DNA from 4 places in the Chryseobacterium mulctrae genome. Region 1 is predicted to be linked to each of the others. Evidence: riboswitches for the same ligand, from Rfam matches in the RefSeq annotation. Region 1 holds a riboswitch; each other region holds the start of a gene.

Evidence for each region. Region 1 has a riboswitch for cobalamin ahead of metE (5-methyltetrahydropteroyltriglutamate--homocysteine S-methyltransferase). Riboswitches for the same ligand answer to the same signal wherever they lie in the genome.
Region 2: it holds a riboswitch for cobalamin, as region 1 does, so the genes downstream of both, FDY99_RS05030 (acyl-CoA thioesterase) here and metE (5-methyltetrahydropteroyltriglutamate--homocysteine S-methyltransferase) in region 1, are expected to answer to the same signal.
Region 3: it holds a riboswitch for cobalamin, as region 1 does, so the genes downstream of both, FDY99_RS17615 (TonB-dependent receptor plug domain-containing protein) here and metE (5-methyltetrahydropteroyltriglutamate--homocysteine S-methyltransferase) in region 1, are expected to answer to the same signal.
Region 4: it holds a riboswitch for cobalamin, as region 1 does, so the genes downstream of both, FDY99_RS02950 (YncE family protein) here and metE (5-methyltetrahydropteroyltriglutamate--homocysteine S-methyltransferase) in region 1, are expected to answer to the same signal.

The regions. Positions count from the first base shown of each region.
Region 1 is NZ_VAJL01000001.1:4,250,895-4,256,867, reverse strand. Features, by position in the region: gene FDY99_RS19830 (hypothetical protein) at 1-383, shown strand, start outside; gene FDY99_RS19825 (hypothetical protein) at 386-1,075, shown strand; gene FDY99_RS19820 (VOC family protein) at 1,072-1,452, shown strand; gene FDY99_RS19815 (hypothetical protein) at 1,524-2,033, shown strand; gene FDY99_RS19810 (Lrp/AsnC family transcriptional regulator) at 2,042-2,503, opposite strand; cobalamin riboswitch at 2,657-2,840, shown strand; gene metE (5-methyltetrahydropteroyltriglutamate--homocysteine S-methyltransferase) at 3,242-5,566, shown strand; gene FDY99_RS19800 (NADP-dependent oxidoreductase) at 5,609-5,973, opposite strand, start outside.
Region 2 is NZ_VAJL01000001.1:1,145,015-1,150,987, reverse strand. Features, by position in the region: gene FDY99_RS05040 (XAC2610-related protein) at 1-581, shown strand, start outside; gene FDY99_RS05035 (HD domain-containing protein) at 559-1,149, shown strand; gene FDY99_RS05030 (acyl-CoA thioesterase) at 1,311-1,694, opposite strand; cobalamin riboswitch at 1,808-1,984, opposite strand; gene FDY99_RS05025 (SGNH/GDSL hydrolase family protein) at 2,063-2,860, opposite strand; gene FDY99_RS05020 (ATP-binding cassette domain-containing protein) at 2,895-3,554, opposite strand; gene FDY99_RS05015 (YcxB family protein) at 3,894-4,382, opposite strand; gene FDY99_RS05010 (endonuclease MutS2) at 4,516-5,973, opposite strand, start outside.
Region 3 is NZ_VAJL01000001.1:3,785,525-3,791,497, reverse strand. Features, by position in the region: gene FDY99_RS17635 (CCC motif membrane protein) at 1-316, opposite strand, end outside; gene FDY99_RS17630 (DUF2752 domain-containing protein) at 335-628, opposite strand; gene namA (NADPH dehydrogenase NamA) at 656-1,708, opposite strand; gene FDY99_RS17620 (cytidine deaminase) at 1,817-2,299, shown strand; cobalamin riboswitch at 2,542-2,718, shown strand; gene FDY99_RS17615 (TonB-dependent receptor plug domain-containing protein) at 2,754-4,592, shown strand; gene FDY99_RS17610 (DUF5074 domain-containing protein) at 4,605-5,657, shown strand; gene FDY99_RS17605 (CCA tRNA nucleotidyltransferase) at 5,732-5,973, opposite strand, start outside.
Region 4 is NZ_VAJL01000001.1:674,026-679,998, forward strand. Features, by position in the region: gene FDY99_RS02930 (BT_3928 family protein) at 1-1,022, shown strand, start outside; gene FDY99_RS02935 (TerB family tellurite resistance protein) at 1,112-1,462, shown strand; gene FDY99_RS02940 (S9 family peptidase) at 1,491-3,623, shown strand; gene tpiA (triose-phosphate isomerase) at 3,707-4,465, shown strand; cobalamin riboswitch at 4,618-4,807, shown strand; gene FDY99_RS02950 (YncE family protein) at 4,911-5,973, shown strand, end outside.

The DNA.
Region 1 (5,973 bases):
AAGAAAATATTAAGGAAAGTAAAGAAAAATTCACTTACAGTTTTTATGGATTACTAGATCTAGGTTTTGTAAATAAGGATACAAAATTAGATTCTTCGGTATTTTCTGATCAATCATTTTATGCCTTGTTAAGTCTTTTGTTTATTTTTATTTCAACAATTTGCATGCTTGTTTTTTCCCTTTTTAAACGAGTTCGACTGATTAAGATTTTAGGAATCTTGAATATATTATTTTTGATAACCTCAATGATTCTCTTTTATAGTTCTGACATTCTTGAAGATTTTAATCAGCTTAAAGTTGGATTTTATTTAGTGTTTTCCAACACAGTTTTAATTATTTTTTCAGCTTTTAAAATTGCAAAAACACAAAAATTGATTAAATAAAAATGAAAAGATACTTCTTAATTTCATTATGTTCATTAGCTTTAGTTCATTGCACTAAAGAATCTGAGAAACCATCATCAGTTCAAAGTTCTAAACCAGAAAATGTAAATATTGATGTGAAAATTTCAGATTCAGAAATTGATTACTTAGAATTTAAACCAGATAGTATTTCTAATGTGAAGATAAAAGGATTTGAGGTGATAAGCTCTTATTCTTACAATCAGACCAAATTTGTAACGGGATATTATAATCCTGTAGATGGCAAAACCGTTGCTCCCGATACAGAAAAAGATAACGGACAAAGACTTTTGGTGTTGAATAATAAAAATGAGATCATTTTTAAAGGACAAGGTGGCGGAGATACATATCTGTACCAACCTCATTTTTACAAGAACAAGTCTGACAACAAAATACTCATCGTCTGTCAATTAGCTTTTGAATATTTTTTCGGTGGCGAAGTTTTTCTGCTTGAAAAAAATTCTGTAAAATACGTTGGAAACATTGATCTAGAGCCTTTTGATATGGAGACCTCAATGACTGAAGTTCTTAAAATTTACGAAAAGAAAAACGCTATTCATTTTAAGTTTGATTCTGATTCTCTTTTGCTAAAACCCGGAAATGAAGACATTAAGATTAAAAATAATGATACTGAATATATTTATGAAAAGGGAGTTTTAAAATTTAAAAAATGAAAATAAATAACATAGACCATCTTGTCTTAACCGTTGCAGACATTGATAAAACGATAGATTTCTACACCAACATTTTAGGTTTTGAAGTTGTAATATTTGGAGACAACAGAAAAGCACTGACCTTCGGAAATCAGAAAATAAATCTTCATCAAAAAGGAAAAGAATTCGAACCGAAAGCTGAATACCCAACTTCAGGTTCAGCCGATCTATGTTTTATCGCAGAAACCAATATTGAGGATGTTTTAGAAGAACTAAAACAGAAAAATATAGAAATCATCGAAGGAATTGTAGAAAGAACTGGGGCAACCGGAAAGATTAAATCGGTTTATTTCAGAGATCCTGATTTGAATTTGATAGAGGTGAGTAATTATTATTGAAATGAATATTTTTTTAATAATTATTCATTATTTGTTTCTAAATTAAGTTCTATTTTTACGAAAAATTAATCATGAAAATCACTTATTTCATTCCTATTTTAATCTTAATATCTTCTTGTAACCCGAAAAATGGGAATAATGAGATTAATCAAACTGTTTTTAAAACTAATCAGCCTAAACAAAGCCAATCAAAACAAATGAATGATAAAGAATTGATAGAAAATGTGAAATTAGCAATAAACCCTAAATTTCAGGATTGGGTTCTTTTTAAAAACGGAACTTATATCATATTTGATGATATAACTAAAGTTAAAAATATCAATGATGAAGCTATGGTGATGATGAAAGAATTTGGACCAGTTTTCGCCGGTGGTCCTGCAGGAGATTTTAATACAATTCATCTAACAAAAACTGAAGGTTGGATTGTTTCAGGTCACGGATATGGAATGTATACTTATGTTTCTCCTTCTGAGATTCAAAATGAATCTGCTAATGATATGGAAATTGGATTATTGGGGAGATCAAAAAGAGATTTAGATGGTAAAAAACCGGAAATCATTTATGTAAATAAAAGTAAATAGTCCTCTTTCTAAATACTCACTCCATGAATATTCTTCACTTCCGCCATCACAAAAGTACTGTGTGTACTTCCGATAGAATCTACACTTCCTAATTTATTAAAAACAAAATTCTGATAATGCTTCATATCTCTTACCTGAACCTTCAGTAAGAAATCAAAATCGCCTGAAATATTATAACATTCTGCCACCTCATCAATCTGCAGAATATCTTCCACAAATTGGTTTCCTACGGAACGGTCATGAATTTTGAGTTTAATTTGGCAAAAAACGGTAAATCCACGATTAAGTTTTTCAGCTTCCAAAACGGCTGCATAATGCTTAATATATCCTTCTTGTTCTAATCTTTTCACACGTTCAAAAACAGGTGATGTTGAAAGATTTACTTCTTTAGCTAACTCTTTTACGGTCAGTTTTGCATTTTTTTGGAGGATCCTTAGTATTTGTAAATCCTTTTCGTCGAGTCTTTCCACAGAATAATATTTTTTTTTTGATTATAATTTTCAAATTTAAAGAATAAATATTTTTTATAATTAAAATAAAAAGAACAATATCCTTTATTTTCAAATTAAAACCAATCAATTCACTTTAACGCTATCTTTACCAAAGAAATTGTTCTTTCACATACTTCATCAAACGGAAAAGGTTTTACTCAAGTAAATTAATAGGGAATCGTGTGAAAATCACGAACTGTCGCGCAACTGTAAGTAACACACCAAAAGTTTTTGTCCGAGAATATCCACTGTGAAAACGGGAAGGATGACAAAAACTGTTACAAGTCAGGAGACCTGCCTGTTCCGAATGATCAATGCTCTCGCGAATTGGAGTTTTTGGATCAACAGATGATACTTTTGAATGTATTTTGGGTTTAAATTTTAATTTTTTTAATTTTTAAACGCAAAGATTTTCTTTTGTAAACGCATTATTTTAAGGAGCAAAGAATAGCGATGAATCGCTGATGAAGCTTATTGTTAACGTTAGCTTCATAAAATCAATTTATTGATTAACTCTTTGCTTTCTTAATATATAAAGAATATTGAATTAAAACTTTGCGTCAAAAAATAAAAAAGTTTAAGCCAATCCTTTTATTAAAGGAATAAATTACGTCATTATTGTATCTACTCTATTCCTTAAAATTTCTTTCTAAGAGAGCATTACGAAGCATCTGAAGAACTTTTAAAATCATTATTTAATTTAAAAGTTTTAAAGAAATGCAAACACACCTTCTTGGCTATCCGCGAATTGGTAGCAACAGAGAACTCAAAAAAGCCTGCGAGCAATATTGGTCAGGCAAAATTGTTTTAGACGAATTATTAGAAGCCGGAAAAACCATCACTCAAAGCAACTGGAAACTGCAGCAGAAAGCAGGAATTGACCTTATTCCTTGCAACGATTTTTCATATTATGATCAGGTTTTAGATATGACTTTAATGGTTGGAGCGATTCCGGAACGTTATCAGGAAATTGCTTTCAAAAAATCAGAACTCGATCTATATTTTGCGATGGCAAGAGGATTTCAGAAAGATGGTTTGGATATTACCGCAATGGAAATGACGAAATGGTTTGATACCAATTACCACTACATCGTTCCTGAATTTCAGAAAAATCAGGATTTTAAATTATTCTCCAATAAAATTATTAAAGAATTCATCAGCGCAAAACAAGCGGGAATTAATGCAAAACCTGTGATCATCGGTTTGCTGACCTATTTATTATTAGGAAAAGAAAAAGAAGAAGGTTTTGATAAACTAGATCTAGCGCAAAACTTACTTCCGGTTTATATTCAGATTTTAAAAGAACTTGAAAATCACGGTGCAGAATATATTCAGTTTGATGAGCCATTTTTGGCGTTAGATATAAATGAGAAAGCGAAAGAAACCTATCAGTTTATTTATGCTGATATCAGGAAACAATTCCCAAAACTAAAGTTTATTGTTGCGACTTATTTTGAAGGGTTAAAAGACAATCTTTCATTAGCAACTACCCTTCCGATCGATGTTTTGCATATTGATCTGGTTCGTCATCCTGAACAATTGGATGAAGTTTTAAACACAATTCCTGAAACTTTAAGTCTTTCATTAGGAATTGTTGACGGAAGAAATATCTGGAAAAATGATCTCAGCCAGTCTTTAAGTTTTATAAAAAAAGCTGTTGAAAAAATTGGTTCGGAAAGAATCTTTATTGCTCCCTCTTGTTCATTACTCCACTCTCCTTTCGACCTTGATTCTGAAAAAAACGAAGAAATTTTATCTCCTGAGATCAAGCAATGGTTGGCTTTTGCTAAACAAAAAGTCTATGAAATTGTTCATTTAAAAAAATTAGCTTCAGAAAATCCGGATTACAATGCTTTACAGGTTTTAGCTGAAAATAAAAAAGCAATTGAGAACCGTAAAACCTCAACCTTAATTCACAATCAGGGCGTGAAAAACCGTGTCGATGTGACAACTAAAGAAGACGCGCAAAGAAATTCGCCGTTCAATATCAGAAAAGAAACGCAGCAGGAAGTGTTGCAACTTCCTTTGTTTCCGACAACAACAATTGGTTCATTTCCGCAGACGAAAGAAGTGAGAAACTGGCGTTCAAAATTCAAAAAAGGAGAATTGAATGCCGAACAATACGATACTTTATTGAAACAGGAAACCGAAAGAACGATTCGTTGGCAGGAAGAAATAGGGATCGATGTGTTGGTACACGGAGAATACGAAAGAAACGATATGGTGGAATATTTCGGCGAACAGTTGGCCGGATTTGCATTTACACAAAATGGTTGGGTTCAAAGTTACGGAAGCCGTTGCGTGAAACCTCCGGTAATTTTTGGAGATGTTCACAGACCGAATCCGATGACGATTTATTGGTCGGAATATGCGCAGTCTTTAACTCAAAAATGGGTAAAAGGAATGTTGACTGGACCTGTAACGATTCTTCAATGGTCTTTCGTACGTGACGATCAGCCTCGTTCAACGACTTGTAAACAAATTGCTTTGGCGATTCGTGATGAGGTCAATGATTTGGAAAAAGCGGGAATCAGAATTATACAGATTGATGAACCGGCAATTCGTGAAGGTCTTCCGTTGAGAAGATCTGACTGGCAAAATTACCTGAAATGGGCGGTTGAAGCTTTTAGAATTTCGGCAAGTGGTGTGGAAGATGCAACACAAATTCATACGCATATGTGCTACTCTGAATTTAATGATATCATCCAAAATATCGCCGATATGGACGCTGATGTCATCACAATCGAATGCTCCAGAAGTCAGATGGAATTGTTGAATGCTTTTGCTGATTTCAAATATCCGAACGAGATCGGACCGGGAGTTTATGATATTCATTCACCGAGAGTTCCATCCAAAGAAGAAATGGTAGAATTGCTGAAAAAAGCACAAGCCGTGATTCCTGCACAGCAACTTTGGGTAAATCCTGATTGTGGTTTGAAAACCCGTCATTGGGATGAAACGGAAAAAGCGCTGATTGCGATGGTGGAGGCATCAAAAGAAGTCGCTGAAACATTTAAAAATAAACAAAATTTAGTTCAATAAATTATTTAGGCAGGAGTTGTAAAGCTCCTGCTTTTTTTAATATTATTTCCTTTTGATAACTACTTTTCCTTTTGCACGACCACTTTCTACATATTTTACCGCTGCATTTGTATTTTCGAAAGGAAAAACTTTATCAATTACAGGTTTTATTTTTCCGGATTCTATCACTTTTGTAATTTCTGCTAACTGCTTTCCATTGGCTTTCATGAAAAGAAATGAATAATTAATATTTTGTTTTTTAGCGATTTTTCTGACCTTACTACTCAATAATTTTGTAGCAAATTTCACATACCACGGCAGATTAAATTCTTCTGCAAAAACAGGAGTTGGCGGTCCGGAAATCGAGATAATTTTACCCTGAGACTTTACTACTTCAAAAGATTTTTCAAGTGTTTTAGAATCTTGGC
Region 2 (5,973 bases), 3.1 Mb from region 1:
TGGTGACGTGTACTGAAAGGAAATGTAGTGGGAAAGCAACATTTGATCTTTACGATAAAAATACAATGAAGAAATATCAAAGTTTCTCTTCAAGTGATTTTTATTTAGATTTAAATGAAAACCAAAAACCTGTTTTTGATTCGTTGAAAAATTCGGTCGTTTTTGATGATTTTAATTTTGATGGAGCGGAAGATCTTGCCATTAGAAACGGAAATACCAATCATCAAAGTCCTTTTTATGAAGTATATTTGAATGATAATTCTAAACAGCAGTTTGCGTTGAATGATGAATTGACAAATCTTGTCCGTTCGAATTCCGGAATGTTTAAAACAGATTCTGAACGTCAGCGAATTATTGCTTATCAAAAAAATGGATGTTGCTGGAATCTTACCTCAGAATATTTATTGGTTCCCGAGAGAGGATTATTAAAAGTATTAGAATTTGAAGAAGACACGAGAGATCCTAAAAAAGTGACAACCGTAAAAAGAGAATTTATAGATTATAAGTGGTTTGCAAAAACGACAATCTATCCTAGAGAACGATATTTTAAAGAAGAAAATGAAAATACAGAAAGAAATTGATTTTATCCTCGCAGTAGACGCATTAAAAAATGTGCAGAGAAGAAATTATAATGCAGATGATTCCAGAAGAGAAAACACGGCCGAACATTCGTGGCAGATTATTATTTTAGCCCAAATTCTTTTTCCTTACGCCAAAAACAGAGCCGATATAGATTTGTTGAGAGTCATCAGAATGCTGTCAATTCATGATTTGGTTGAAATTGAAGCAGGTGATACTTTTCTTTTTGACGAAGCAGCGATGGTTGGGAAATTTGAAAGAGAAAAACAATCTGCCCAAAATATTTTCGGAATTTTAGACGAGCCGATCCGTTCAGAATTTTTTAATCTTTGGCTTGAATTTGAAGAAGAACAAACTCCCGATGCCATTTTTGCTTGCGCCATCGACAGAATTATGCCTTTCATTCTTAATTCTTACACCTCCGGAAAAAGCTGGACTGAAGCAAAAGTAACGGAACTTCAAATAAGAAATATGCTTGAAAATGCAATCAGCAGAGCTTCTGATGAAATGGGAGAGGCTTTTCAGACCTTACTTAACCTAAGTTTGGATTCTGAAAAAGTTTTGAGATAATTTTTATTCCCACAGATTTCGAGTCGATTGTCTGAAATTTATTTTTAGATAATTTAATAAAATGAAAAAGTTTCGGCGGGCCTTTGGCCCGCCGAAACTGCTAAAAAACATTTGAATTTAATGTTGAATTTCGGCGACCGAAGGTCGCCGAAATTCTTTATCTATAGTATTTGAATTGGTTTCTTAAATTCATCAATCGCCACAAAAGTAAAATCTCCCACAATAGCTTTTTCCCTTTCGTAAGAATACATTTGCTCGGTGTAGATCTCAACATTCACTTTCATACTTGTTTTTCCAACGTGTGAAACTTTTCCGATAAGCTCTACAATCGTTCCTGCTGGAATTGGTTTTTTAAAATCGATTTTATCGCTACTTACGGTTACTACACGTTTTCTTGCAAATCTTGTTGCGGTAATAAAGGCAACTTCATCCATCAATTGCATGGCTGTTCCTCCGAAAAGAGTATCGTAATGATTGGTGGTATTAGGGAAAACGGCTTTGAAAATTCTGGTTTCCGATGATTGAATTCTTTCTTCTGTAGTCATATTTCATTATTAATTAAAGCGAAAATGAAATGATATTGGAACCAACAGAATTATTCAGGAACATGAAATTCCTGAAAAGACTATAAGATCAATCAACTTCAAATCGCGAAAGTTTTTGTCTAAAGAAATAGGCAGGTCTCCTGACTTGTAACATCTTTATACCTTCCCATGCCTTTGCACAGTGGTTTTTATAAAGACTTCGGTTACTTACAGTTGCGCGACAGTTCGTGATTTTCACACGATTCCCTTTTAATCTGTAGTTAAACAGAACCAATTTCCTGAAAAGTATTAGCATGAAGCGATACGCCAAAAGCTAAAGACTTTTCGGGTGCAAAAATAAGAATAATAAAAGAATATATGGTAAAGAATTATTCCGGGTTGCTGTAAATAATCTGGCTGATTGCTCTTCCTTCCTTAATTGTCCAGAAAGTAGTGTATCGGTGTTCACCCGAACCATTGATCATATAAAGAAAAATATGATCATCATCGATTGAAGTTACGCCCATATTATCGAAATCCATAGTAGGATCAAACATATTTTTAATCGCTTCTCTTACAAAAACAGAACCTCTTCCGGGTTGTTGTACTCGAACTGATTTTATTTCTTTTAAATCTTCAGGAAGTTCTTTTCCGAGTCCCCAGGTTTTTTGTTTGTCTATTTTAACGATATTTCCTTCTGCATCTTTTTCCTGCTTTTTAAATTTTGCACTTGACGGATAAATGTCAATCACCACTTTCGTTCTTTGAGCAGTCGGTATTTTCTGATTATTATTGTCGGTAAAAGTAATCGATCTTCCGTTTTTAGATAATACCGGAGTAAATTTCGGAAGCTGATCGATAAATGCAATACGACCTTTGTTTACCATTCCTTCTTTATTAAGACTGTCATATCTCACAAAAGGCTTTGGAAGCTCTTCTTTTTCAGGATATTTTATCCAGATCCATTCAGTTTCTCCGGGAGCGGGTTTTACATAAACAAAAACATCCCCTCTTTTCATCCTGATTTTGTCAACAATTTTACGGTAATCTTCTTTGTGTACACGCACCATTGCATAACCTTCTTCGGCTTTTACTACGCCAAAAGGAACTTTATTCTGAGCATTGATCAAACTAAAAGAAAAAATACAGAATAGCGATAAATAGATTGCTTTGTGGATGAAAGTCATGATAAAAAGAATATTTATAGCTCAAAGATATAAATTAAATATTTTTTGGAAGATAATTAAACCTTTTCAATTCTGTTAAATCTTTAATTGATTTTAAATGACCATCAGAAAGAAGAAAAATATCATTTGAAATATCTAAAACATCATGATATTGATGATCTGAAATAATAAAGCCTTTATCAGTTTGTTGTTTAATAAATGTTTTAATTTCGGTTACTACTTTTGGCGAAAGACTGTGAAACGGCTCATCCAGCAAAATGAATTCTGCTTTAGAATAAATAATCAGCAAAACTTCTACAATTCTAAGTTCTCCTCCTGAAAGTGTATTCGGAGTCTCATTTAAAAATGGTTGAATGAATTCAGATTGAGAAATTTTTGTACTGTTTTCTTTATCACAAAACAAATCTATAAGATTTTTGATCTTTATATTTCTCGGTAAAAATGAATATTGAGGTAAATAAGCAATTTTGTTTTTTCGGTCAAATTGATTTTGTAAAATCGTATTGTTGAGCTTTATATATTGTGTATCACCTTTTATCGATCCAAAAATAATTTGAAATAAAGTTGACTTTCCCGAACCGTTTCTTCCTAAAAGCCCGGAAATATTCCCGGTTTCACAGCTTAAGTAAATGTCTTTCAAAATATCTTTTTCACCAAAAGATTTTGTAATGCTGTCGATATGAAGCTTGCTCATAGAATAAATGAAATAAGTTTTAAAATACAACCAAAAACAACTGTGATCATCCAAAGTGATATTCTTGAAAATCCAAAGTTAGCATAGAAAAGATATTCGTTTTTCAATCTTAATTCATAGATAAAATAATGCATCAACGGGAAAATAAATAAAAAACCAAAGCTGAAGTTTTTAAAATTTATTCCTGCAGGAAAGGAGGTCAACAAAGAAAATATAATTCCCGGAATGAGAAGTTTCCTGTAAAAGATCCACAATATTTTAAGATTGACAAGCATTTTCAAAAATAGAAATAAAAATAAAAAGAGAGAATCAAATAATGATGCTCTCTTTTGTTTGCAATTAATAATTTAAAAGCCTTGCTTTCACATTATTTTTTTCAATAATATTCCTTAATTCTATAATTTCACTTTGTGAAAAGTATTTTTTCGGAACCATATTCATCGTCGTTTTACTTTGATAAATCAAAAACCAGTCTTTGGTTTCTTTTACTCTGTGGACTGTATTCCATGTAAAATCGCCATCAAATGTTTCTCCTTTTGTCTGAACTTTTTCATCAGTGAAAGTATAAACAATCTCTTCCTGAATTTTCTTGTTAGAGTAAAAAGCATTTTTCAAACGGAAATAAGAACGGATGATGATAAAAACAAAAACAGCAGCAAACCAAATCGATGCAGATTTGAAAATTTCCTTCGTATTATATTCAGCATTAGAAAAGTTTAACCCAAAAATGGCTAATATTATTAATGAAAAAATAATAATTCTTGGGAATGAATTTTTAATATTAAAATTCAGAAAATCCTTAAATGTGATATGAGTTTTTACAGTCATTTAAAATTAATAATCAATAAAATAATTTGATAAATCGTCTGAATATTCAAGCTTAAGCGACTTGTTCGCAACTCTTTGCTTCTTAAAATATTAAAAGTAAAGGATAATCTTTGCGTTGAAAATTAATTCAAAATTAAATCCTCTCCAGTTCGTCAGCATCAATCATTGTCTTAAACGTTCCATAATTTACCGTTACTTTATTTCTCGATATTTTTTCAATCGTTCCCACACTTGTACTTCCGGTAATTCTCACACGTTGCCCTTCTTTCATCCAGACAGCGCGGTCAGTTTTACGTTTTTCTTCGATTTTTTCATTGGTTTCGGTAATTTTTTCGATAACTTCTTCTTTCTTCAGCTGTTGGGTAATTTTTCTTTTTACCACTTGAAGACGCTTAGATTCATCTTTATCTGCACCAATCTTTCTGAATTTTTCCTGCTCCAGAATTTTTACGAAATCTTTCACCACATCTTTCCTCGATTTTCCTTTTACATAGCTGTCAATGAAAGATTCAATCTTGGTTCCGAACTGAAGTTTCCGATGCTCATCTTCGTACAATTTCTGAAAATTAAATAGCTTTTGCTGTAGCTGTTCGTTTAGCTTTTGCAGATTATCACGCTTATCTTCCACCGATTCTTTTCTTTCGGCAAGATCAGTTTTCAGTTTTTCAACTTCGTATTTTTCCTGTTGAAGCTTTACAATCGTTTTATCTAAATTCACAATATCATGTTCCACTTTTTTCTTCGCAGAATGAATGATAAATCTTGGGATTTTATTCTTTTCAGCAACTTCAAAAGTAAATGAACTTCCGGCTTGTCCGATTTCCAGTTTGTACATCGGTTCAAGCGTTTCTTCATTGAAAAGCATTGCCGCATTTTGCGCATTAGGAAGCTCTTCCACAACCAATTTGATATTCGTGTAATGCGTTGTAATGATCGCAAAACTCTTCTTATCATAGAAAAACTCAAGGAAACTTTCAGCCAAGGCGCCACCCAATTCAGGATCAGAACCGGTTCCGAATTCGTCGATCAGTAAAAGCGTATTTGCATCGGCTTCACGGATAATCCCGCCCATTTTCTTTAATCTTGAAGAATAGGTCGAAAGATGATTTTCAATAGATTGATTATCCCCAATATCGGTCATGATTTTATCAAAGAAAAACATCTCAGATTTCGGATGCGTAGGAACCAAAATTCCACTTTGAATCATCAATTGAAGCAATCCTACAGTTTTCAGCGTAATAGATTTTCCTCCAGCATTCGGTCCGGAAATACAGATAATTCTGTTATGATCTGTTAAACTTAATGATTGTGGGAAAATAGTTTTGTTTTCAGCTTTATTTCTCAAAAACAACAAAGGATGAAAAGCTTCTCTTAATCGCAACGTTTTATGACGATTGATTTTCGGTAAAACTCCGTTAACAAGTTCTGCAAATTTGGCTTTAGCTCTCGTTAAATCAAGATCGAAAATATACATTTGATATCTCCAAAGCTGAGGTTGGAATTCTGCCAATTCTGCGGTTAGTTTTCTCAGAATTTTGTCTATTTCCTTTTTCTCTTCTTCTTGGTCTTCCTTTAGCTTAAAATAATGCTT
Region 3 (5,973 bases), 470 kb from region 1:
CTCTGATACGTTCCTGCATCAATTCCTGATCTGAAAGTGCATCCCATCCGAAAACAGCAATCATCACAATATTTAAAACAAGATAAAGTGCGCTAAGGATCAAACCAATAATACAAAGAATTCTTCCGGTATTAAGGTTATTGTAATCAGAATATAAAGTTGGATTACTTTGGTACAACGCATTGTCTTTTTTGTAAAGTACAAGTCCGATAATTCCGGCAATTAGCCCCAAAACACCGTAACAACAGCATCCGACGATAGAAACAATTCCTAAAACAAGTACTGCCGTAGCATTAGGTAATTTTTGTTGATTCATAATTTGTTTTTTTAATGTTTAGTTTAAATGAATAATAAAATGTTTATAAAAGTAAGAAAAAACCATGATCAGTGAATTAATTATTGCTAAAAAAATTAAAATCTGTCCATAATTTCTTTTTTTGTCGATAAAATTGATGCCAACAAAGCAGAAAAACAGCAATAAAGTGTACACTGCCGGAAACATTTGAAAGGCTTCAGAAAACTTTCCCTGAAAAACCATCAAAATTGCCCGCTGACTTCCACATCCGAAACATTCAATTCCCAAAAACTTTTTGCTGGGACAAGGAAGCATAAAATCTTCTATATGCATTGCTGTCTTTTAAATTCGCTCCTAAAATTAAGAAGAAATTTTCGCTCTAAGGTATTGATGAGGAAAAAAAGATTCTTCTTTCATTTCAAAAGAACCCTGAACTGCCAAATAAGGATTTCGCAAAATCTCTCGTGCTACAAATATTAAATCGGCTTCATTGTTTTGTAAAATCTCTTCTGCCTGTTCAGTTTTCTTAATCAAACCTACTGCTCCTGTTTTCACATTTGCCTGATTTTTTACAGCCGAAGAAAACGGAACCTGATAACCATCAAAAACAGAAATTTTTGCGCCATGAATATTTCCACCACTCGAAACATCTACCAAATCGACATGATGATCTTTTAAAATTTTTGCCAGTTCTACACTGTCATCAATATCCCAACCGTTTTCAGCATATTCTGTTCCTGAGATCCTTACAAATAGTGCTACATTTTCATTGAGTTCTTCGTTGACTGCATCTACAATTTCCAGTAAAAACCTTATTCTGTTTTCAAAACTTCCACCGTACTCATCGGTTCTCACATTAGAAAGCGGTGACAAAAACTGATGAATAAGATAACCATGTGCCCCGTGAATTTCAACAACATCAAAACCTGCTTTTACTGCTCTTTTCGCAGCATTTTTAAAATTTTGAATCTGTTCTTTTATTTCTTGTAAACTCAAAACGTGCGGAATTCTTTCTGTCGGATGATACGGAATCGCACTTGGTGCAAGAGTTTCCCAACCTTCTTCCAAAGAGATTTGTTTATTTTCCCAAGTAGAACCTTTTCTTCCAGCATGAGCAATCTGAATTCCTATTTTGCTTTCTGAATTTTTATGAACGAATTCTACAATTTTCTGAAGTTCTGCAGCTTGTTCGTCATTCCAGATTCCCATGCAGTGATTGGTAATTCGGCCTTTTGGTTCTACCCCGCTCGCCTCAACGATGAGAAGTCCTGTTCCGCCTTGAGCACGACTTCCGTAATGCACAAAGTGAAAATTATTGGCAACCCCATTTTCTGAGGAATACATACACATTGGAGACATTACCCAACGGTTTTTAAGCTCTACATTTCTAAATTTTATAGGAGAATATAACATTGAATTATTTTTAAAGAATTAAAAATACAAAATCTGGCAAGATTATAACGTATTGCCCACGTCACTAAAAAGGTTTACTTTTATGCCCCTTTTTTACGGAGACAAAAAATGAAAAAAGATATAAAAATCGATTACGAACATTTCAAAGGCAGGAACGAACTTTCAGAAGTAGAAAACAGCCTTTTTGAAAAAGCAATTCAGGCGAGAGAAAACGCTTATGCACCTTACTCCAACTTTTTTGTAGGTTGTGCTGTTTTGTTGGAAAATGGTGAAATTTTCTCAGGAAACAACCAGGAAAATGCAGCTTTTCCTTCCGGGCTTTGTGCAGAAAGAACTGTTCTTTTTTGGATTGGAGCTAATTTCCCAGATCAAAAAATTAAAAAAATATTTATCGTTGGTGGACCAAAAGAATTTTCAGAGAAAAACCCACCAATTCCGCCATGTGGAGCTTGCCGACAAAGTATTATAGAATACGAAACAAAGCAAAACGAAAATATCGAACTTTATTTTTCTAACTTAAATGATGAGGTGATAAAAGTAACTTCTATCAAAGATTTGCTTCCATTTTATTTTGATGGAACATTTTTATAGAAACCTCTCACGGACTACACAAATTAGCACAGATTATTGAAAATATAATCTGTGTTTTTTTATCATAAAGAAACCACTGAAAAAGAAATATAAAGAATGTGAAACTGTTATTTTCTTAACTTTTGGAAATAGTAAAGTCTAAAAATATTTTGTTTCTTTTACAGTGAAAATCTTCTAATTTAAATCAATTGTAAGGTTTTACTTTAGCTTTAATAAAATTTAATCTTTCTTTTCAAAAAAACTATATTTGCAAAAATTTTGGTTTCCAAGAGATTGGAACTAAGAGGGAATTGGGTGAAACTCCCAAGCTGTCCCCGCAACTGTAAATCGCACAATCAATTTCTACAAAAAACCACTGCCAAAACGGGAAGGTGTAGCAAAGCGAAAGTCAGGAGACCTGCCGGAATTTTAATATTAATAATAGAATTGCTTTCGGAGGAAAGGCAGATATGACATGATTTTAAAAAGAGCATTAACCCTACTTTCAGTGTCTTCTTGCCTGACAATTTATTACAGTCAGGAAAAAAATATTGACACCGTATTTGTATTCGACAACCAAATGAAAAAGGTAAAACTTTTTCATTCTTTGACGACATTATCTCCTGCAGATATTCAAAAAAATTCTTCGAATCTTTCTGAGGTTTTACGATTTCAGTCGCCTGTTTATATTAAAGAAAATGGTCGTGGAGCTGTTTCTTCGCCTTCATTTCGGGGAACAACAGCACAACAGACTGCTTTTGTCTGGAACGGAATCAATATCAATTCTCAGTTTTTGGGACAAGGTGATATCAATAACATTGCGGTTTTCGGATATGACCAGATGGAAATAAAATCTGGTGGCGGAAGTGTTATCTACGGAAGCGGTGCGATTGGAGGAAGTATTCATTTAAATAATGATTTAAGTTTTAACCAAGGCTTTAAAGGAGTATTCAATTCTGAAGTTGCTTCGTTTGGAACTTATAATAATTTTTTGAAAGCAGCTTATAGTAACGATAAATTCAGCTTTAAAGTTTCAGGAAATTATTTGATCAGCCAAAATGATTATGAAGTTCCGGAAAAAAATAATTATATCAACAGAAACGGTAAGTTTTACAATACGACTTTCAATATAGGTACGGCATACAAAATTGCAGACAACCAGACAATTTCCTGGCAAAGCCAATTTTATGATGCAACTCAGAATTATAGAATTCTTGAAGAGAGTTTAAATAAAACCAAATATGAAGCACAAACTGTAAGAAGTTTACTTTCTTGGGATATCAACAAATCTAAAATTTCTAATAGTTTAAAAGCAGCCTATACAGAAGATAATTTTCAGTATTACGGAAATTTTGGAGAGCCTTATACAAGTGGTGGAATTAATAAAAATTACATTTTTAAAAATGATTTTAATTATTTCATCATTCCTAAACTGAATATCAATATCATCGGAGAATTTCAACAAAACAAAGGAGAAGGTTTAGGTGATTCAGGTATTAAGAACGTAAGTAGAAATATTGGTTCTGCTACAGGTTTATTAAGATTTTTGGCGACACCGAATCTACGATTTGAGGCAGGAATCAAACAAGATTTTGTTGAAAAAATTAATTCTCCTCTTCTCTACTCTTTTTCAGGAAAATGGAAAGCCAATAATTGGTACAGCTTAAATTTAAATTTTTCTAAAAATTTCAGATTTCCGTCATTCAACGATTTGTATTGGGAACCGGGAGGGAATATAAATTTAAAATCGGAGACTTCGGTTCAGGCAGATATGAATCATGAATTTAGTGTGGCTGGTTTTACTTTAAGCCTAAGTCCTTACTACATGAAAATCGATAATATGATTCTTTGGTTGCCTACTTCATTAGGTTATTGGGCAGCTTTTAATACCGATAAAGTAGAATCTTATGGTTTAGAATCTCAACTTAGCTATCAAAAAAGCTTTAATAAAAACCATTTTATAAAGCTCGTTGCAGGATATATTTATTCAAAATCCGTAGATTTGGAAAATCAAAAGCAGCTGATGTATGTTCCTTTACATAAATTTTCATCGAATGTAGATTATCAGTATAAATTTCTGCGTGTTTATGCACAGGGAATGTTTAACGGTTTAACCTACACTACCTCAGATGAAAGCAGAAAATATGCGATTTACCCATATTTTGTTATGAATGCAGGTCTTTCGGCAACATTAATAAAAAACTATACTTTAGGAATAAAAGTGAATAATATTACAGATACCGTTTACGAAACAACGGCATATTATCCTTTACCTAAAAGAAATTACAGTATAAACGTAACAATAAATTTTTAAATCAATAATATTATGAAATTAAACAGACTATTACAGTTTATTTTTGGATTCGTCCTGTTATTTTCGATTTCGTGTACATCAGATTACGAAGAAATAATTCCGGAAATAACTTACAATAACGGATTTCTTATCATCAACGAAGGTAACTTTGGAACACCAAATGCAGACGTTACTTTCCTTACGAAAGATTTAACCTTAATGCAGAATGATATCTACAAAGCAAAGAACAACAACGAAAATCTTGGTGATGTACTCCAAACAATGGTTTTAAACGGAGATAAAGCATATCTTTTACTGAATAACTCAAACAGAATTCAGATTGTAGACCGTTATACATTTAAAAAAACAGGAGAAATTACATCTCAGCTAAACAATCCTCGTTATATGGCAATTGCAAACGGAAATCTTTACGTTTCAAACGATAAGTATGGAGGAGCAAAGTTTGTAAATGTTTATAAATTGTCTGACAATTCTTTTGTGACTAAAATTGATTTTGCGTCTACAAGCACCGTAGAAAGAGTGGTAGAAGCTGGTGGAAATATTTTTGTGCAAAACGCTTCATACGGTTTTGGTAATACCATTACAAAAATCAACACAACTACTAATGCAATTGAAGGAGCTCCTATTGCAATGCCAAACGGAGATATTACTAAAACAGTAACATACAATAACAATGTTTATGCAATTGCTCAAGGAACCGCTGATTCTTATATCTATCAGATCAATCCAGCTGGAAGTATTGTAAAAACAACTACTCTTACAGGAATTGCTAATGGTACCAATCTTCAGATTGACGGGGGTAGATATTATTTTACTTCAAGCAATAAAATTTATTCGATGGATATGAATTCTACAACAATTCCTACAAATCCTATTATTACAGCAGTTGATGACGGACCCAACTTCACTCTTTACGGATTTAGCGTTATTGACGGAAGAATTTTTGTATCTGATGTGAAAAAATTCACTGCGCCAAGTGAAATAACAGTTTATACTAGTGGAGGAACTCCAACTGGCAAACTTAAAGCAGGAATGGGAGCTACATCGGTTTATAAAAACTACTAACAACTCTTATTTTTCGAAAATAAAAAAATGCGATTTCAAAAGAAACCGCATTTTTTATTTTATTTTGTTAGGTTTTAAGCTAAAGTTAATCCTAATTTCTCGGCTTCTGTAATTACAAAACTTTTTGCTTCTTGATGGTCGTTTCCAATTTCACCTTCCAGAATTGCTTCTTTTACTTTTTCCTTTAAAATTCCTATTTCTCGGCCTGGTTTAAGGTTAAACATTTCCATAATTTCTTCTCCAGAAATTGGTGGTTGAAAATTTCTTACCTGATCTTTTTCTTCAACTTCTTTTATTTTAACAGCAACATATTGAA
Region 4 (5,973 bases), 3.6 Mb from region 1:
TTAAAATGGAGGAATATTTTTCGCCATCGGTCTTTAATATGCCATTTTTGGAGAAATTTGCCCTGCTTTTTTCAATTATCGTGGTAGTTCTTGAATTATTCTTAGGCTTTTTATTATTACTAAAATTAAAACTGAAATTCACACTTTCTGCGCTGATTGCACTTTGTATTTTCTTCGGATTTCTAACGTTTTATTCAGCATACTTTAATGTAGTAACCGATTGCGGATGTTTTGGTGATGCGATTAAATTTACACCTTGGGAAAGCTTTGTGAAAGACGTTGTACTTTTGGTTGGGCTGATTATTCTTTTTGTTTTATATAGAAAAGAATTCAAGAAAAAAGATGCTTACTCAGATAATAATAAACCTGAAAACAATAAATTTAAATCGGTTGCTTTTGGAGCATTCTGCGGAATTATGATTGTTATTATGACCATTGGAATTGTTAACGAACCAATTATTGATTTCCGTGATTATAAAATAGGAACGGATTTGAAAGCTGAAAAAGCTAAAATCCTAAAAAATCCTTTTGAATACAAGACTTTTTATTCAATGAAAAATACTAAAACCGGTGAAGTTTTAAAGGTAAATTCGGACGATTATGTAAACCAGACAAAATATTGGGAAGAAGGTTCACCCTGGAAAATTGAAGAAGGTAAAAACGAATCTAAACTCGTTAAAGAAGGTTATAAATCTGAAATTGTAAAATTCAAAATTGAAGACCCTACCGGAATTGATTTAACCGATGAAGTTATCAATGCTCCGAAAGCAATTTTAGTTTTTGCTTATCATCCGAAAGAAGTTTCTCCGGAATTAATTAAAAACGTAGAAGCAAAAGTAAATGCTCAGAAAGGAGCTGTAATTTACGGTGTTTCTACCGATCAAAATACTTTTAAAACCATTAAAAATGCAATGATGGACGGTACAGCCATCAAAACCATTGCAAGAAGCAATCCTTTTGTACTGGTTTTAGAAAAAGGAAAAATTGTTGACAAAAAACCTGCGAAATATTATGTTGACTAGAATTTTATAGTCAATTGTGAATGGTAAATTGTCAATTTTAAAACCAGGAAAACATTAAACTTAGAACATTAAACTTTAAATATATAAAAATGCATAAATCAAATAAATCTATTGCCGGTTATCACTTATTAATGATCCTTTCGTCTGTTGACGGAGAATTTGCTCCGGAAGAAGGAATGTTGGTACAGCAATATCTGGCTGACGAATTTCCATTTAAAATGAATTTAGATAACGAATTGGAAACTATCGCATTGCTTAAGCCTGAAGAATGGAAAGATCATTTTGAATTTCACGGATGTTGTTTTTTAGATGATTCTACGGAAGAAGAACGTTTAAATTTCATCAAGTTTGCGAAAACTCTTATTAAAGCTGATGATAAAGTGACAGACGAAGAACATACTTTCTACGTTCTTTTGAAAAATCTTTGGAATCTGAAGTAAAAAATCACCGAAAAACAAAAATATAAACATGAAAAAAATTTGCTTATCCCTATTAATAATGAGTATGAGTACAGCCCCATTTCAGTCTCAGATATTTCCTGATTTAAAAGCTCCGGTTGCTGACAAAAAACAGCATTTGAGAAATATTCATGGTGATAAGGTGAACGATCCTTATTACTGGATGATTGATTTTTTCAAAAAAGGAAGAGATTCTACGCAGGTTGTAGAATATTTAACCGCTGAAAACTCTTACTGGGAAAGCATGATGAAAGATACAGAACCTTTCAGAGAAAAGCTTTTTCAGGAAATGAAGGCAAGAATCAAGGAAAAGGATGAATCTGTACCTGTTTTCAGAAAAGGTTATTACTATTACACCCGAACTGAAACCGGAAAACAATACTTCAAATATTGCAGAAAAAAAGGAAACCTAAGTGCTCCTGAAGAAATCATTCTGGATGTAGATCAACTTGCGGAAGGTCATGCTTATTATTCTGCATCAGGTTTCAGCGTCAGTCCTGATAATTCTAAAATGATTTACGGAGTTGATGATGTTTCAAGAAGACAGTATAAATTATTTTTAAAAGACCTTACTACCGGAAAAACGACCGATTTAGGAATTAAAAATACAACAGGTTCTGCAACCTGGGCAAATGACAACAAAACCATTTTCTACACCGGAAAAAATCCTGAAACGCTTTTAACGGAGAAAATTTTCAGACATTCTTTAGGAACTGACCCCTCAAAAGATGTGTTGGTATACGAAGAAAAAGACAAAACCAATTATATTGGCGTAGGAAAATCGAAGAACGAAAAAATCATCATGATTGTTTCTTCGGCAACAACTTCTTCAGAAACAAGATACATCAATGCAGATGAACCGAATGCAACGTTCAAGGTTTTCCAACCAAGAATGAAAGATGTTTTGTATGATGTAACTCCTTTAGAAGACAAGTTTTTGATCACAACCAATAAAGACGCCCTCAATTTCAAAGTGATGGAAACTCCTTTGGATAAGACAGGCGTTGAAAGCTGGAAAGATTTCATGCCACACAGAAAAGATGTTTTGATGGAAGGAATCAGTGAATTTAAAAACTATCTGGTTTTCAGTGAAAGACAAAACGGACTTTCGCAACTGGTTATTTTGGACAGAAGAACCAATAAACGGGAATTCTTAAAATTTGATGAACCAACTTACACGGTTTATCCATCAGGAAACCCTGAATATAATACAGATTATTTCAGATTCGGATATACTTCGATGATTACTCCAAGTTCACAGTACGAGCAAAATTTACAAACAGGAAAAAGAACTTTACTGAAGCAGCAGGAAATTTTAGGCGGTTATAATAAAGCTAATTATGTTACCGAAAGACTTTTTGCCACTGCAAAAGACGGTACAAAAATTCCGATTTCCATCGTTTATAAAAAAGGATATAAGAAAGACGGCAAAAACCCACTTCTACTCTACGCTTACGGATCGTACGGAAACTCAATGAATGCGACATTCAGCAGTACAAGACTGAGTCTTTTAGACCGAGGCTTTGCTTTTGCGATTGCACATATTCGTGGTGGACAAGAAATGGGAAGACAATGGTATGAAGACGGAAAAATGATGAAAAAGAAAAACACATTTACCGATTTTATCGATGTTGGAGAATATTTAGTTAAAGAAAAATACACTTCACCAAAACATTTGTACGCTCAAGGAGGAAGTGCAGGTGGACTTTTAATGGGAGCTGTTGTCAACATGAAACCAGAACTTTGGAATGGAGCCATTGCACAGGTTCCTTTTGTAGATGTTATTAATACCATGTTGGATGAAAGTATTCCTTTGACAACGAATGAATACGATGAATGGGGAAATCCTAACAACAAAGAAGCGTATAATTATATGAAATCTTATTCTCCGTACGAAAATATTGAGAGAAAAAACTATCCGAACCTCCTTGTTACAACAGGATTGCATGATTCTCAGGTACAATATTTTGAACCTGCAAAATGGGTAGCAAAATTAAGAGATTTAAAAACAGACAAAAATGTTTTATTCCTAAAAACCGATATGGAATACGGTCACGGTGGTGCTTCAGGAAGATTTGATTACCTGAAAGATATTGCTTTGGAATATGCATTTATGTTTAAACTGGAGGGAATTAGTAAATAATTTAGCTCACGCAGATTTAGCAAATTTTGCAGATTTTAATTTTAAATGAAAAACAAAAGAAACAAAAAGATAATATAGAAACTATGAGAAGAAAAATAGTTGCAGGAAACTGGAAAATGAACAAAAACGTCATTCATGCTCAACAATTAATGATTCAATTACTAAGCTATAAAAACAACAATACAACCAACTGTGAAGTTTGGATCGCACCGCCTTCTTTGTATCTAATGATGGCAAAAGATATCTTCGAAAAAAACGAAATCGGAGTTTTTTCTCAAGATATGAGCGAATATGAAAGCGGAGCTTACACAGGTGAACTTTCTGCAGATATGTTGGAATCCATAGATGCAACAGGTTCTTTGATCGGTCACTCTGAAAGAAGACAATATCACGGTGAGAACGACGAAAGCTGCAATAAAAAAGTAAAACTGGCTTTAGATAAAGGTTTAATTCCTGTTTACTGTAATGGTGAAACTTTAGAGCAAAGAAAAGCTGGACAGCATCTTGATGTTGTAAAAGCACAAACTGAAACTGCTCTTTTCACCCTTTCTGCAGAGGAAATCAAAAAAGTAGTGATCGCTTACGAACCAGTTTGGGCAATCGGAACAGGTGAAACTGCTACACCAGAACAGGCACAGGAAATTCATGCTCACATCAGAGGAATTATCGCAGAAAAATATGGACAGGAAGTTGCAGACGAAATCTCTATTCTATACGGAGGTTCTGTAAAGCCAGATAATGCGAGAGAAATTTTCTCTCAACCTGATATCGACGGCGGTCTTATCGGTGGAGCTGCATTGAAACTTGAAGATTTCTCAAAGATCATTGAAGGTTTTAATTAAGAAATAATTCATATTAAAAAAGTAAAGACATATCATTTGGTATGTCTTTTTTGATTAATTAAATAAAACAAACACTTAATAAACAACTATTATTCAACATAATTTGAAAATTATTAAATTTTCACTAAAACAATAATCAATTTTTAAATAATATCTTTGCAAAAGTTTAAGGTTGAACGCATGCGTTCATTAATAGGGAATCAAGTGAAGTAAAATAATTCTTGAGCTGTACCCGCAACTGTAAGCTATTCAACTTATTATTAAGTACACCACTGAACTTCAGGTTTGGGAAGGTTATAATAAGATGCAAGCCAGGAAACCTGCCTTAGATTAATTTCAACTTTCGGGAATAAAAGTTTATGAGATCAAATCTTCGGATATTTTTTCATGACTTTTTTTTCCTGCAGTGAAGTTTCGGGAACAAAACTTTAAATTTAATTATATCATGAAGAAAATCTATTTTCTTATTCTTGCATTTGTATTTTCATTTGCAATTGCTCAAACTGAAGGAGTTTTAGTACTCAACGAAGGCGGCGCCGGAAGCAATAATGCTGAAATTTCGTTGATCAATAATCAATCGGCACTTACCAACAATTATTTTAAACTTAAAAACAATAATGCAACATTGGGTGATACCGCTCAAGACATTAAAATTTTTGGCGATAAGATTTTTGTAGTTTTAAATATTTCAAACCAAATTAAAGTCATTAATAAATCTGATTTCACTTTAATTACAACAATTTCTACCAATCTTAACAATCCAAGATATATTGCTTTTAATGGGAACAAAGCTTATGTAACCAATTGGGGAAGCGGCAGTAGCACTACTGATGATTATGTAGCAGTGTTTAATCTTAACAATTATACTCACGAAACCAATATTCCTGTAGGAAATGGTCCTGAAAAAATCTTCAGCAAAAACAATAAACTCTATGTTTTATTGAAAGGAGGTTACGGATTGAACCATTTTATGGATGTCATCAACACTACAACCAATACTGTAGAATCGCAGGTAAATGTAGGAGATTCACCCAACAGTATTTTTGAAAAAGACAATTTACTGTACATTATGAGTTCGGGAGATCCTTACCTTCCAACTTCTTTCGGAACATTGACGGTTTATAATACAACAAGTCAGACTACGGTTTCGAGCACTACATTTCCGGTAGGGGTAAAACCATCTTATATGGATACCGACGGAACGAATATTTATTACATGAATGAAGCTTCAATCTACAAAACACCAATTGCTTCACCGTCAATTAACACCTCTCCAATTGCAGTTACACCCATTACCGTAAACAGTTATGGAACTGCATACGGATTCAATGTTGTTAATAATAAGATCTATGCAGCTGACCCTTCAGGATATGTTGCGGCGGGAAAAATTTATGCTTACGATCTGCAAGGTGCTTTATTGAATACTTTTACGGTAACTTCTTTACCAAATCAAATCATTGCTTACAATAATGCATCTCTTTCTACTATTGAAAGCACAAAAACATCAA